DNA from 3 places in the Roseburia sp. AF20-18LB genome. Region 2 is predicted to be linked to each of the others. Evidence: a T-box and tRNA genes for the amino acid it is inferred to sense, from the RefSeq annotation. Region 2 holds a T-box; the other regions hold tRNA genes.
What was found. The T-box of region 2 lies ahead of thrS (threonine--tRNA ligase). A T-box ahead of a tRNA ligase gene usually reads a tRNA of that ligase, here a tRNA-Thr.

Region 1 (4,292 bases), on a different contig from region 2:
TAAATCGGCATAATCATAAATGGAAGAAAATCATAAATCATGCCAAATACAACGGCTCCCTGAGTATTTAACATATGAAGCTTCGGGATGCCGAAAATGGAAAGAAATCCATTGATAATTCCATTATTGGAAAGTAACATCTGCCATGCTAAAATACGCAGCATAAAATTCATCCACATTGGCAGGACGAAGATAAATACCACAAAGCTCTGATGCTTGATATGAAGACTATTTAATATCATGGCAAGCGGGTAGGAGAGCAGGAGACAGACAATTGTACATAAGATACCAAGCTTTAAGGAAAGCAGGAGTGCTTTTATATGTACCGGGTCTGCAATTGCAGCAATATTTGCCCAGGTAAAACCACCGTCACTGTTGGTGAATGCGTAATATAATATCATCAGAATCGGAAGTACAGTAAATCCAATAATCCAGACCAGATAAGGTCCGGCTAAAAGTCTTTTTCTGGCATTATGCATCGAGTTCCACCGCCTTTTCGTCACTGGATTCCGGTTTATGCATAATCTGGATATTGAAAGGAATTACCTTCATTCCCACATGGCTTCCGGTTTCGAAATATTTGGTGGTATGAACAAGCCATTCATATCCGCCAGCCATAATTTCGATTTCGTAGTGGACACCCTTGAAGATAACAGAAGTAATATCACCATCCATAAAACCGGTGCCGGCTTCTACAATCTCAATATCTTCCGGGCGGATGACTACGTCTACCGGTTTATTATTACCAAAACCGGTGTCGACACATTCGTGCTTGATGCCTAAGAAGCTGACTAATTTATCCTCAATCATGATACCGTCAATGATATTGCTGTCTCCGATAAAGTCGGCAACGAATGCATTTTCCGGCTCATTATAAATATCTTCCGGAGTACCAATCTGCTGGATATAGCCCTGATTCATGACGGCAATGGTGTCTGACATGGTAAGGGCTTCTTCCTGGTCGTGGGTAACATAGATAAAAGTAATGCCAAGTTCATTTTTCAGACGAATCAGTTCGTACTGCATGTCCTGACGCATTTTTAAATCCAGTGCACCCAAAGGCTCGTCTAAAAGGAGCACCTTTGGTTCATTTACAATGGCACGGGCAATGGCAATACGTTGCTGCTGGCCACCGCTTAAGGAATCAATGCTGCGGTTTTCATAACCGTCTAAGTTTACAAGCTTTAAGGCATATTTGATTTTATCCTGAATATAAGCCTTGCTTTTCTTGCTGATTTTTAACCCAAAAGCAATATTTTCTGCAATGCTCATATGGGTAAAAAGTGCGTATTTCTGGAATACGGTATTTAATTTACGCTCATTTGGCGGAAGAGAAGTAATATCTTTTCCATCAAAAATAATACGTCCGGTGTCCGGTGTCTCAAAACCACCGATAAGACGCAGGGTAGTAGTCTTTCCACAGCCGGAAGGTCCCAGCAGTGTTAAGAATTCGTTTTCCTTTACATAAAGATTTAAGTCATCCAAAATCATATTTCCGTCATAAGTTTTGGTAATATTTTCTAATTGTATTAATTTCTTGCCCATCATAACCTCCTAAAAACTTGGCGGGTTTGTAACCCAGATAAGAACGGCATCTTTCCTGCCGGTATTTTCGATATGGTGCTTTTTATTGGACTTAAGATAAAAAGACTCCCCCTGTCTTGCAGTATAAGTACGGGTACCATATATGATTTTAATGGAGCCCTTAAGTACATAGCCGAATTCTTCTCCCTCATGTGGAAGATAGATGTCTGATGTGCCGCCGGGCTTCAGCGTCAGTCGTACCGGTTCCATCATATCTTTCTGGGCACCGGGAACCATCCATTCGATTAAGCTCCTGTGTTCCGCATCTTCTTTTTCAAAATAATCTTCATTTTTAAAGACAAGCTGTGCAGGTTCATCATCTGCAAAAAATTCTGCCGGCGTAGTGCCGAGACACTGGATAATATCTAAAAGTGTACCCACGGAAGGAGATGTAAGATTACGCTCTAACTGGGAGATAAATCCTTTGGATAATTCCAGACGGTCAGCCAGTTCCTGCTGGGTGAGACCGTAGAGAATCCGCAGCTCCTTGATTTTATTTCCAATATCCATTTTGTACTTCCTTTCCATGAAAAGTGATTTTACATAGTTTTTACAAAATGAAGCTAATAATGTATTTGAAGTTTAATAATAATAAACTCACTAAGGAGTATTATGAGAAATTGAAAGAGAAATGTCAATACTATTTTTAGATTATTTTTAGACAACAAAAAAAGCTCCCGAGGGGACTCGAACCCCTGACCTACGCATTACGAATGCGCCGCTCTACCAACTGAGCCACGGAAGCAGAATAATCTGGTTATATGCGAAATAAAATATTTTCCTCAGACAACCCTTTATTTATTAAAATCATACTATAATATTATATATAGAAAAAAATAAATTTGCAATGTTTTTTTGAAAAAAGTTGTTCTTTCAAAGGTTACTTGGTATAATGGGCGTAGATATGTAAGAACCGCAGAAAGATGAACCGGCTTATGAAAAGGGAAATCATTACAAGGAGGAAGTTTTTTTCATGGAAGTGAAGGAATTTGTTTCAGGGGGAAAGAAAACTGAGGACAGTAAGAAGAATATGAAGAAGAAAATAAACAGCGCAAAGAAAAATTATGCAAAGAAGAACAGTCAGTTTACGATTGCAGAATTAAAGGAAAACAGCGCGCTGATTATGTTATGTGTATTTGTGGTTTTTGCCGTATTGGAAATTGTACTGGGTATACTGGTATGGAAGATGCCGGTAGTGAGCGTATGTATTGTAGTGTTGATTGAAGCGGGACTTGCTGCATGTCTGCATAACCTTCCTGTCTGGCTGCATGGAATTGTTGCAGCAGCAGAGATTGTCGTTGGAATAATTTCCGGTAAAGTAATATTTATGTTGATTGGAATTTTATGCTATGGGGCAGCTTTGTTTGCATTGAAATTCCAGAAGGAAAATAATCCGCTTTCTATATTAAAATAAGAAGAAATCATACCAGGAGATAAAACATGGATCCCTTACAATTAGTAGAGTTATTAAGAGGACACAGAACTTATATTCAGACACATAATTTTCCAGATCCGGATGCGATTGCCAGTGCCTTTGGCTTACAGCATTTTTTAAATTACCATGGGATTAAAGCAGATATCTGTTATGATGGTAAGATTGAACGCCTGAGTACAAGAAAGATGTTTGACACATTTCATATTGATATTTTGTCTAAAGAAGATTTGGATGATATGAAGAAAGAGGACTATATTGTTACCGTAGACTCCCAGAAATATAATGCGAATCTGACCGATTTTATCGGGGATGAGGTGGCATGTATTGACCATCATCCGACAGTAATTGCCTGTGAATATGCTTATAAAGATGTGCGCCGTGTAGGAGCCTGTGCCACAATGATTGCAGAGTATTTTTATCTTACCAATACACCAATGAGCCGGGATGTGGCGGCAGCACTGGCATATGGCATCAAGATGGATACGGATGACTTTGTCCGTGGTACAACAAAGCTTGATGTGGATATGTTTGCATACATCTATCCAATGGCAGATGTGGAAGAGTTAAAGTCCATGTATGTAAATGTAATGGAGTTTTCTGATTTAAAGGCATATGGTGCGGCAATCGATAATATTCACATTTATGATGATGTGGGATTTGCATCGATTCCGTTTGATTGTCCGGATGCGCTGATTGCAATTATTTCAGACTTTATTTTATCTCTTGATGTAGTTAATATTTCCGTGATTTATGCAATCCGTTCTGACGGCATTAAGTTTTCTGTCCGTAGTGCATTAAATCATGTAGATGCCGGAAGAGTTGTAGCAAAGGCATTAGCAGATTATGGAAATGGTGGCGGACATCCGGCAATGGCTGGCGGCTTCATTCCAAAGAAGAATATGGAAAAGTTGGAACCGGACCGGGATTATAAATTAGAAATGCTGTTCTTAGAGCAGATCAAGGCAGAAGAAGGAAGGTAAGATACCATGGCAGAAAATCAGGTGAAGATAACCTATCATATTTATCTTGAGGCAGAGGATGTATCCCAGTCGAGAATTTTATCCAGTACCTCTTATGTAAAGAACTTATTTAAAAATTGTGGCAATCATTATTTTCAGGGTGTAGATTTTGATGATGAAAGTGATTTGGATGACTTTACCCTGCGTCTCTTTGTGGAGCAGGAAATCTTAGAAGAAGAGTGCAGCGTAGAGGCAGACGCAAAAGACTTTCCGGCAGATATGGCAGAATTCTTGGATAATATAGCCCAGGCACA
Region 2 (4,292 bases):
GAATAAATTATGCCAAAACAGAAAACAAGCAGAGCAGCAGCAAAACGTTTCAAATTAACAGGAACAGGAAAATTAAAGAGAAACAAGGCTTATAAGAGACATATCTTAACAAAGAAAACAACTAAGACTAAGAGAAATCTTAGAAAACCTGCAATGACAGATGCAACAAATGTTAAGAATATGAAGAAGATTTTACCATATTTATAAGAATTGGTTAAGGAGGAATAGAACATGGCAAGAATTAAAGGCGGCTTAAACGCTAAAAAGAAACATAATAGAACATTAAAATTAGCTAAAGGTTACAGAGGAGCACGCTCCAAACAGTATAGAGTAGCAAAACAGTCTGTCATGAGAGCCTTAACAAGTTCTTATGCAGGAAGAAAACAGAGAAAGAGACAGTTCAGACAGTTATGGATTGCCCGTATTAACGCAGCAGCAAGAATGAATGGATTATCTTACAGCAAATTTATGTATGGTTTAAAATTAGCTGGTGTTGATATGAACCGTAAAATGTTAGCTGAGATGGCTGTAAATGATGCAGAAGGATTTGCAACATTGGCAGAGCTTGCAAAAACAAAACTTGCTTAGTTTTAAGAAGTGGACAAGTTATAAAAGAGGATTGTGGTTATTCGCAATCCTCTTTTTTGATGTTTGGTTCATTTGAAGTTTTTGCGGAAGCATCCTGCCCGGAAGCTTCTTTTTTGATGGAATCCAAATCTTCTCTTAAAGAGTAATGATTCTTAAGTAAGCGGTATACCATGGTATAAGCCCAGATAAGAACCGGGACAACCACAGTGGCATAGATGGAAGCCTTAAGACAGTTTGTGGCAAAATCGCTTCCAATCAATGCAAAAACAAGAGTGGAAACATAGAGGGCAACTAAGAGTACAACACCGATAATTGCAAGAATCTGTTTTGTCTTTTTCATATATGACCTCAACTTTCTTTGATGACCTGTTTTTAGAAAAAAGCAATATACATTATTTTAACATTTGACAGCGGATAGTCAATCAGAAAATGTAAAGTTGCAGAGGATAAATACTTGAAAAAAGCACAAAATATGCTATACTGAAACAAGCGTTATACGACTAAATATGGATTAAAGGATGGATATGAACAATGGCATTATTAGAAGAATGGCAGAAGATTGCTTATGATCAGCAGGCAGATAGAGGAAAATTACAGAAGTTCTGGCAGAGATATTTTATGTTAGAGAAGGGCGTATATGAGAAGCTTTTAGCAAACCCGGATGAGAAGGTAGAAGGAACTGTAAAAGAGCTGGCAGAGAAATACGACCTCAGCATTATGGATATGACTGGATTCTTAGATGGAATCAATGACAGCCTGGTAACACCAAACCCAATTGATACTATGGAAGAGGATACCAAGGTAAGCCTTGCATTCGATAAAGAAAAATTATACAAGAACATGGTAGATGCCAAAGCTGACTGGCTCTATGAATTACCACAGTGGGATGAAATTTTTGATGCAGATACCAAGAGAAAGCTTTATTTAGAGCAGAAGAAATCCGGCACTGTTGTAGTTGGAAAGAAAGTCGGAAGAAATGATCCGTGTCCTTGTGGAAGTGGAAAGAAATATAAATTCTGCTGCGGAAGATAAGAATAAAATATTTTGGAAAACATTTGGAAAATATTTCACAGAAAAACTCTTTACATAGCAGAAAAAAGAGTATACAATAGCTTTTGTCAAAAGGACAAAACAAAGAAGAGACGAGTAGCATGACAGGAAGTCAAAGAGAGGAATACATCTGGTGAGAGTATTCTGATGGAGTGTAATGTGAAGACCAGCTCTGAGTGACCCCAATCCGGTCCGGTGATTCCGTTATCATCAGAATGAGCGGTTGTACGATAAGTACAGCAAGCAGGGTGGAACCACGATAGAGTATCGTCCCTGATGCATAAATTTTATGCATCAGGGATTTTTTACTTTGCAGTTATTAATACTAATATAATAAGAAAAGGAGACTTGAACATGAAAATCACATTAAAAGATGGCTCAGTAAAAGAGTACAGTGAAGCAAAATCAGTCTATGATATTGCAGCAGATATCAGCGAAGGCCTTGCAAGAGTTGCATGCGCCGGTGAAGTAGACGGAGAAGTGGTGGATTTACGAACCGTTCTTGACAAGGACTGCAATTTAAATATTATAACAGCAAGTGATGAAGAAGGATTAAAGGTAATCCGCCATACTGCATCCCATGTGCTGGCTCAGGCGGTAAAAAAATTATTCCCGGATGCCAAGATTACGATCGGACCGGCAATTGAAGATGGATTCTATTATGATTTTGATCATGCCCCATTTTCAAGAGAAGACCTCGATAATCTGGAAGCAGAGATGAAGAAGATTATCAAGGAGGGTCATGAATTAAAACGATTCACACTTCCAAGAGAGGAAGCAATCAAATTCATGCAGGAACGTAATGAACCATACAAAGTAGAACTGATTGAAGAATTACCAGAGGGAGAAGAAATTTCTTTCTATGACCAGGGCGGCTTCGTAGATTTATGTGCTGGCCCACATCTGATGACAACCAAGGGCGTAAAGGCATTTAAGCTGACATCATCTTCCATGGCATATTGGAGAGGTAATTCTGACAAAGCAAGATTACAGAGAATTTATGGTACTGCTTTTAATAAGAAGGAAGAGTTAAAAGAATACTTAGAGAAATTAGAAGATGCCAAACGCCGTGACCATAACAAACTTGGCCGTGAAATGGGGTTATTTACCACTGTTGATGTTATCGGACAGGGACTTCCTTTATTTACACCAAAGGGAACCAAGATGATTATGAAACTGCAGCGTTGGATAGAAGACTTAGAGGATAAAGAGTGGGGTTATGTACGTACCAGAACTCCGCTGATGGCAAAGAGCGACCTCTATAAGATTTCCGGACACTGGGATCACTACATGGATGGAATGTTCATTTTAAATAAGGACAGCGACGACAAAGAGACAATGGCACTGCGTCCGATGACCTGTCCATTCCAGTATTATGTATACATGAATGAACAGCACTCTTACAGAGATCTGCCATATCGGATGTCAGAGACTTCTACATTGTTCCGGAATGAGGACTCCGGAGAGATGCATGGACTTACCCGTGTCAGACAGTTTACTATTACAGAGGCACATATTATTCTTTGCCCGGAACAGGCGGAAGAAGAACTTACCAGATGTACTGAACTTTGCCATTATGTAATGACTACACTTGGTATCGATGGAGATGTTACTTACCGTCTGTCCAAATGGGATCCGAACAACAAAGAAAAATATCTGGGCGACGAAGCATATTGGAACAGTACCCAGCAGTATCTGCGTGATGTTATGGATAAGAATGGCATCAAGTATACAGAAGCAGATGGGGAAGCTGCATTCTACGGACCAAAGATTGATATTCAGGCAAAGAATGTATATGGAAAAGAAGATACCATGGTTACCATCCAGCTTGACTGTGCAAGTGCAGAGAAGTTTGGCATGTACTATATCGATGAGAAGGGTGAGAAAGTACTTCCTTGGATTATCCATCGTACATCCATGGGATGTTATGAGCGTACCCTTGCATGGCTGATTGAACATTATGCAGGAAAATTCCCAACCTGGCTTTGCCCGGAACAGGTAAGAGTATTGCCGATTTCTGAAAAATATGCAGACTATGCAGAGCAGGTAAGAAAAGAATTAGCAGCTCATGATGTAGATGTAACGGTTGATAACCGTTCTGAGAAAATCGGATTCAAGATTCGTGAAGCAAGACTGGATAAGCTGCCGTACATGCTGGTAGTTGGTCAGCAGGAGGCAGAGGACGGAACCGTATCCGTAAGAAGCCGTTTTGCAGGAGATGAAGGTGTAAAACCTTTAGGAGAATTCATTGATGCAATCTGCGAAGAGATTCGTACAAAGGAAATCCGTAAGGAAGAAGTTGCAGAAGAAAAATAAAAATGCAATAAAATCTAATTTTTAATTTTATTATTTATATGGATTTAAAAAGACTGTTGCTGGCATTTGCACCGGACAACAGTCTTTTTTGCTTTACAGGAAAGCGGCCGCCGCAGGCACGAGAATGTGTCAAGATACATTCTTTTTTACATGAAGTTGGTAACATAAAAAGATTTCCTTTGGAGATACTAAACATGTAACGAAAGAAAGGAGATGATTTTTGTGACAGAATTAAAATGTTCTGTAAGAAGCTGCAGTTTCCAGAAAGATGATTGCTGTTGCCGTGGAAATATTACGGTAGAGGGTGCACATGCAAACCGCAACAGCGAGACAAGCTG
Region 3 (4,292 bases), on a different contig from region 2:
CACTGTACGCATGGTTTAATATATTGTCCAACTGGGATCCATATGGACCGGAATCCACGTCGAATCTTAAGATAGCAGTATATTCTGCAGATGCGGGAATAGACATGGGAGGTCTGTCTTTAAATATCGGAGACAGCGTCATTGATGCCCTGAAAGCCAATCAGACTATGGGCTGGCAGTTTACTGATACCATGGATGAAGCAACCGACGGTGTATACAGCAGTGAATATTATGCGGCACTGATTATTCCGGAGGATTTCTCCGAGAAAATGATAAGCTTCCTTAACGGAGAAGTACAGAATCCGCAGATTATTTATTATGAAAATGAGAAGAAAAATGCCATTGCACCAAAGATTACATCCAAGGCAAAAACGGCAGTGCAGGAACAGGTTAATGCAACCTTTGTCAGCACTCTGGCAGAAGTCATGTTAAAGGTAAATGATGTCATGGTAGAAAATGGAATGGATTCCGGCTCTATGATGAATCTTTTCCTGACACAGCTTAATGATTTAAGCGGAGATTTGGACAGCTATATTGCATTGCTGAATTCTTTTGTCAGCATTACCAATTCGGCATCCAGCCTGATTGATACGACACAGGTTATGCTGCCGAATCTGAATACGATGGTAGATGATGGTTCGAATACGGTAAATACCATGCAGGGAGCATTGAATTCCGGCAGCCTTAATGCCAGTGCTTTGGCTGAGGTTATTTCAGCAAATCTTAATACAGCAGCCGACAGCCTTGACAACATCAATACGCTGATACAGAATGCCTTAGATCAGTTGGATAACTATGGTGATTTATCTTCCGGCGGACTGCAGAGCGCAATTAATATGATGCCGCTGATCCGTCAGTTATTTGAAAACAGTGTGGCAGACTGGAAGGATGATGAAAGTGTTTCCGGTCAGATTGCAGAAATCGAAGCACAGTTAGATAAAATTGAAGCAGATTTAAACAGTGTCCAGAATAATGTCACAGATTTAAATACTGCAAAGGATACTTTAAACACTGAAATATCTACCGAAATAACTTCCTGTAAGACCAAAATAAAAGCTTTAAAAGATACGTTTGACTATTCGGTAAAAGGTCAGCTGGAGACAACCATTCAGTCCATGCAGGGGTCACTGAATCAGACACTGGCAATTTTAAATGGTGTCGATGGAGATTTTGATGAAGTATCGGAAGTGTTGGATGCTTATAGTGAAACCCTCGATAAGGGAAATGAAAGCTTAAGTGATTCACTGGCAGCAGCACAGGAAATGAAGACCGGACTTGACAGTGTGATTACAAGTCTCAGTGCTCTGGAAATCAGTGACCAGTATCAGGCTTTGATGAAAATTTTAGAGACCGACCCGACTTTGTTAGGAGATTTCTTATCTTCTCCGGTCAATATGGAGACGAAAGAGATTTATCCGATTTCCAATTATGGTTCGGCAATGTCACCGTTCTATACGGTACTGGCTTTGTGGGTAGGCGCGTTGATTCTGGTGGCAATCATTCATGTAAAGGTACTTCCGGATGAGAAAATACCGGATGCAAAACCTTACCAGAAATTCTTTGGAAGATATATTACATTCTTCCTGATTGGACAGGTGCAGGCATTGATTACTGCGCTGGGAGATTTATTTTATATTAAGATACAATGCCATAACCCGTTCTTATTCTGGCTTGCCTGTGCATGCTGCAGCTTTGTATTTACCTTATTTATGTACGCATTAACGGTAGCCTTTGAAAATGTCGGAGAGGCTTTGGCGGTAGTTATTATGGTTATCCAGGTAGCGGGAGCAGGTGGTTCCTTCCCAATCGAAGTATTGCCGGCAATCTATCAGCGGATTTACCGTTTCTTCCCATTCCCTTATGGAATGGATGCACTCCGGGAGACCATCGGTGGTATGTATGGAATGACTTATTGGAAATGCATTGGCATCTTAGGCATCTATATTATAATTTCACTTCTGATTGGACTTGTAATTGCAGTTCCGTTCCGGAAGTTAAATATGAAGATTGAGCATAGCAAAGAAAAATCTGACATTATGGTGTAGAAAAGTATTGACAATCATAGCTCTCTATAGTATAGTATTACAAGTCGGGATTAGTTCCGACAGAATTGCTGGCATGGCTCAGTCGGTAGAGCGTCGCATTGGTAGTGCGGAGGTCACGGGTCCGATTCCCGTTGCCAGCTTAACTAGAAAAAAGGCTGTAATCCTTGATTTTTCAAGGGTTACAGCCTTTTTGGTGATTATGCAAATCGCATAAAACATATTAACATCCGAGTCTGAATAATTTGCAGATTGTGTTAAATAACTCGGAACAGCTATTGAAATTAAAACACATAGTTTCGTCCTCCTTATTTTCTTTGAAATCATGTCTTAGCTAAGTACAAATGAATTGTAACAAGTCTGTAACATTTTCGCAATAGGAGTACATTGGAAACATGGGAAATATCTGGCCTTAGGATAAGCCGGGAGGAGTTGGCTCTTTCTCAAGCTTTGCAAACCAGCTATTAACGGCCTTGCTTACCTCGTCACGTTTACGAAAAGGAATCTGCACAATGGAGTGGTCTTCCATAATAAGGTCGTGCTGCAGAATTCCAGTGACATGGTTTAGGTTTACCAGATAGCTGCGGCCAACCGGAAGAAAACAGGCAACAGAGGCAAAGTCCTCGGTAAGCTGTGTCAGGTTTCCGGGAATCGTAAAAGTCTCTGATATAGCGTGCAGCAGGACATTGTGCTGCCCGGTTTCAAAAAAGAGAATATCTGAGTAAGGAAGAGAATATTCCTTCCTACGGACAGAAAAGGTAAATACTTCATTGGATTCCTCTAAAAGCGTATCGCAGCGGCTCATGGCATTGAGAAAATCTGTGTGTGAGTAAGGCTTTTGCAGATAGTAAAGAGCATTTACCTCATAGCTTGCCATGGCATGTTCCGTAGAAGAAGTGGTGAAAATAATGCCACCTTCATAGCCCAGTGAACGAAGGATACGTGCTGTTTCCACACCATCCTGGTTATTCATATAGATATCTAAAAACAGCAGAACCGGATAACGCTTTTCTTCCTTATAATATTGAATCATCTCTTCGCCCGAAGAAAAAAGTAGAATCTCCATATTACAATGATGTTTCGTGGCATATGTATTCAGATGATGTTTCAGCCGTAAGGCATCGCTTTCAGAATCTTCGCATAAGTAAATCAGCATAATTATTCTCCTGTATATAAAAAGTAAAAAACACCGGATACGAAACAAGTATAACATATTGAAAGAAAATAAAAATCATTTTTTATCGACAATCAGGAAGATAAAATCACAATTTGGAAGAATTGGTTGCAAAATTTTAAGCGTTTTCTTAAGATAGAAACTGTGTGAACAAAAGAAATAGAAATAAAAAAAGGAGAGGAAATATGGGAAAGAAACGAAAAAACGATGTCTGGCATTTTTGATGGCATTGGCTATGATGACAGGCTTATTTATGGGAGATGCTGCCGGACTATTGGTAAAGGCAGAGGATACGCCGGCATCCGTTCAAATAGGAATTACAACATTAGAGACGGGCTGGTATGTGAAGGCGGTGGATCCTCCTTCTACACCGGGACCATCTGCAACGATTCGTGGCGTCGATAAAGTAGGGGAAGAACCGGAAAGTGGTGGTTATATTTATTTTGATAAAGATACGGCAACCATGACTGTATATAATGATATGGAGATTGCTACTTCCGGACCGAATCCGGTGACAGTAACAGGCGGAAACTTAACAATTTCCGGAGCAGGAAATTTTACTGTAGAAGGAACTTCTCCTGCATTTCTGTTAGCCGGAACCGGTGCTGCCGTTGTCACAAAGGATTTTACCGGAAATTTTAAGGTGACAAGTAATAGTAATGTAATAAACGGTGGCAGCAGATTTGAGATAGATACAACCGGTGATATTACACTGGAAACTGCATCAACGTCTTCAGAGCCAATTGCTTTGAGCAGTGGAGTGGTTGATTTAAGTGGAAAGAAAGTTACGATAACCGCACCATGTGGTATGATTGACAGTGGAGTATCCACACTGAACCTGACACAGACAGAAGGAGACCTTGCATTAAGTTCTGCATCTGATTATTATCCAATTTTCCATGCAGAAAATGTTACCCTGAAAAATACCGGTGGAAAGGTGGAACTGGAAAATACCAGCACAGGGGTGTTGACTGACAGTAATCTTACGATTGAAGCTGCAGGAGATATTTCTTTAAAATCAGCGAAGGGAATAACAAGCAAGAGTAATCCACAGGTGAGCTTAACTTCAACCAATG

Region 1: it encodes a tRNA-Thr, which carries the amino acid that the T-box ahead of thrS (threonine--tRNA ligase) is inferred to sense. The anticodon was not compared.
Region 3: it encodes a tRNA-Thr, which carries the amino acid that the T-box ahead of thrS (threonine--tRNA ligase) is inferred to sense. The anticodon was not compared.

Annotation. Positions count from the first base shown of each region.
Region 1 is NZ_QTWP01000001.1:30,581-34,872, forward strand. It holds gene DWX65_RS00140 (ABC transporter permease) at 1-479, opposite strand, end outside; gene potA (spermidine/putrescine ABC transporter ATP-binding protein) at 472-1,545, opposite strand; gene DWX65_RS00150 (helix-turn-helix domain-containing protein) at 1,555-2,094, opposite strand; tRNA gene DWX65_RS00155 (tRNA-Thr) at 2,257-2,329, opposite strand; gene DWX65_RS00160 (hypothetical protein) at 2,558-2,998, shown strand; gene DWX65_RS00165 (DHH family phosphoesterase) at 3,025-3,999, shown strand; gene DWX65_RS00170 (hypothetical protein) at 4,006-4,292, shown strand, end outside.
Region 2 is NZ_QTWP01000003.1:162,094-166,385, reverse strand. It holds gene rpmI (50S ribosomal protein L35) at 10-207, shown strand; gene rplT (50S ribosomal protein L20) at 232-588, shown strand; gene DWX65_RS15595 (hypothetical protein) at 626-928, opposite strand; gene DWX65_RS07935 (SEC-C metal-binding domain-containing protein) at 1,120-1,620, shown strand; T-box leader at 1,714-1,916, shown strand; gene thrS (threonine--tRNA ligase) at 1,993-3,954, shown strand; gene DWX65_RS07925 (DUF1540 domain-containing protein) at 4,177-4,292, shown strand, end outside.
Region 3 is NZ_QTWP01000001.1:769,373-773,664, reverse strand. It holds gene DWX65_RS03700 (YhgE/Pip domain-containing protein) at 1-2,045, shown strand, start outside; tRNA gene DWX65_RS03695 (tRNA-Thr) at 2,113-2,185, shown strand; gene DWX65_RS03690 (LytR/AlgR family response regulator transcription factor) at 2,455-3,198, opposite strand; gene DWX65_RS03685 (DUF4097 domain-containing protein) at 3,452-4,292, shown strand, end outside.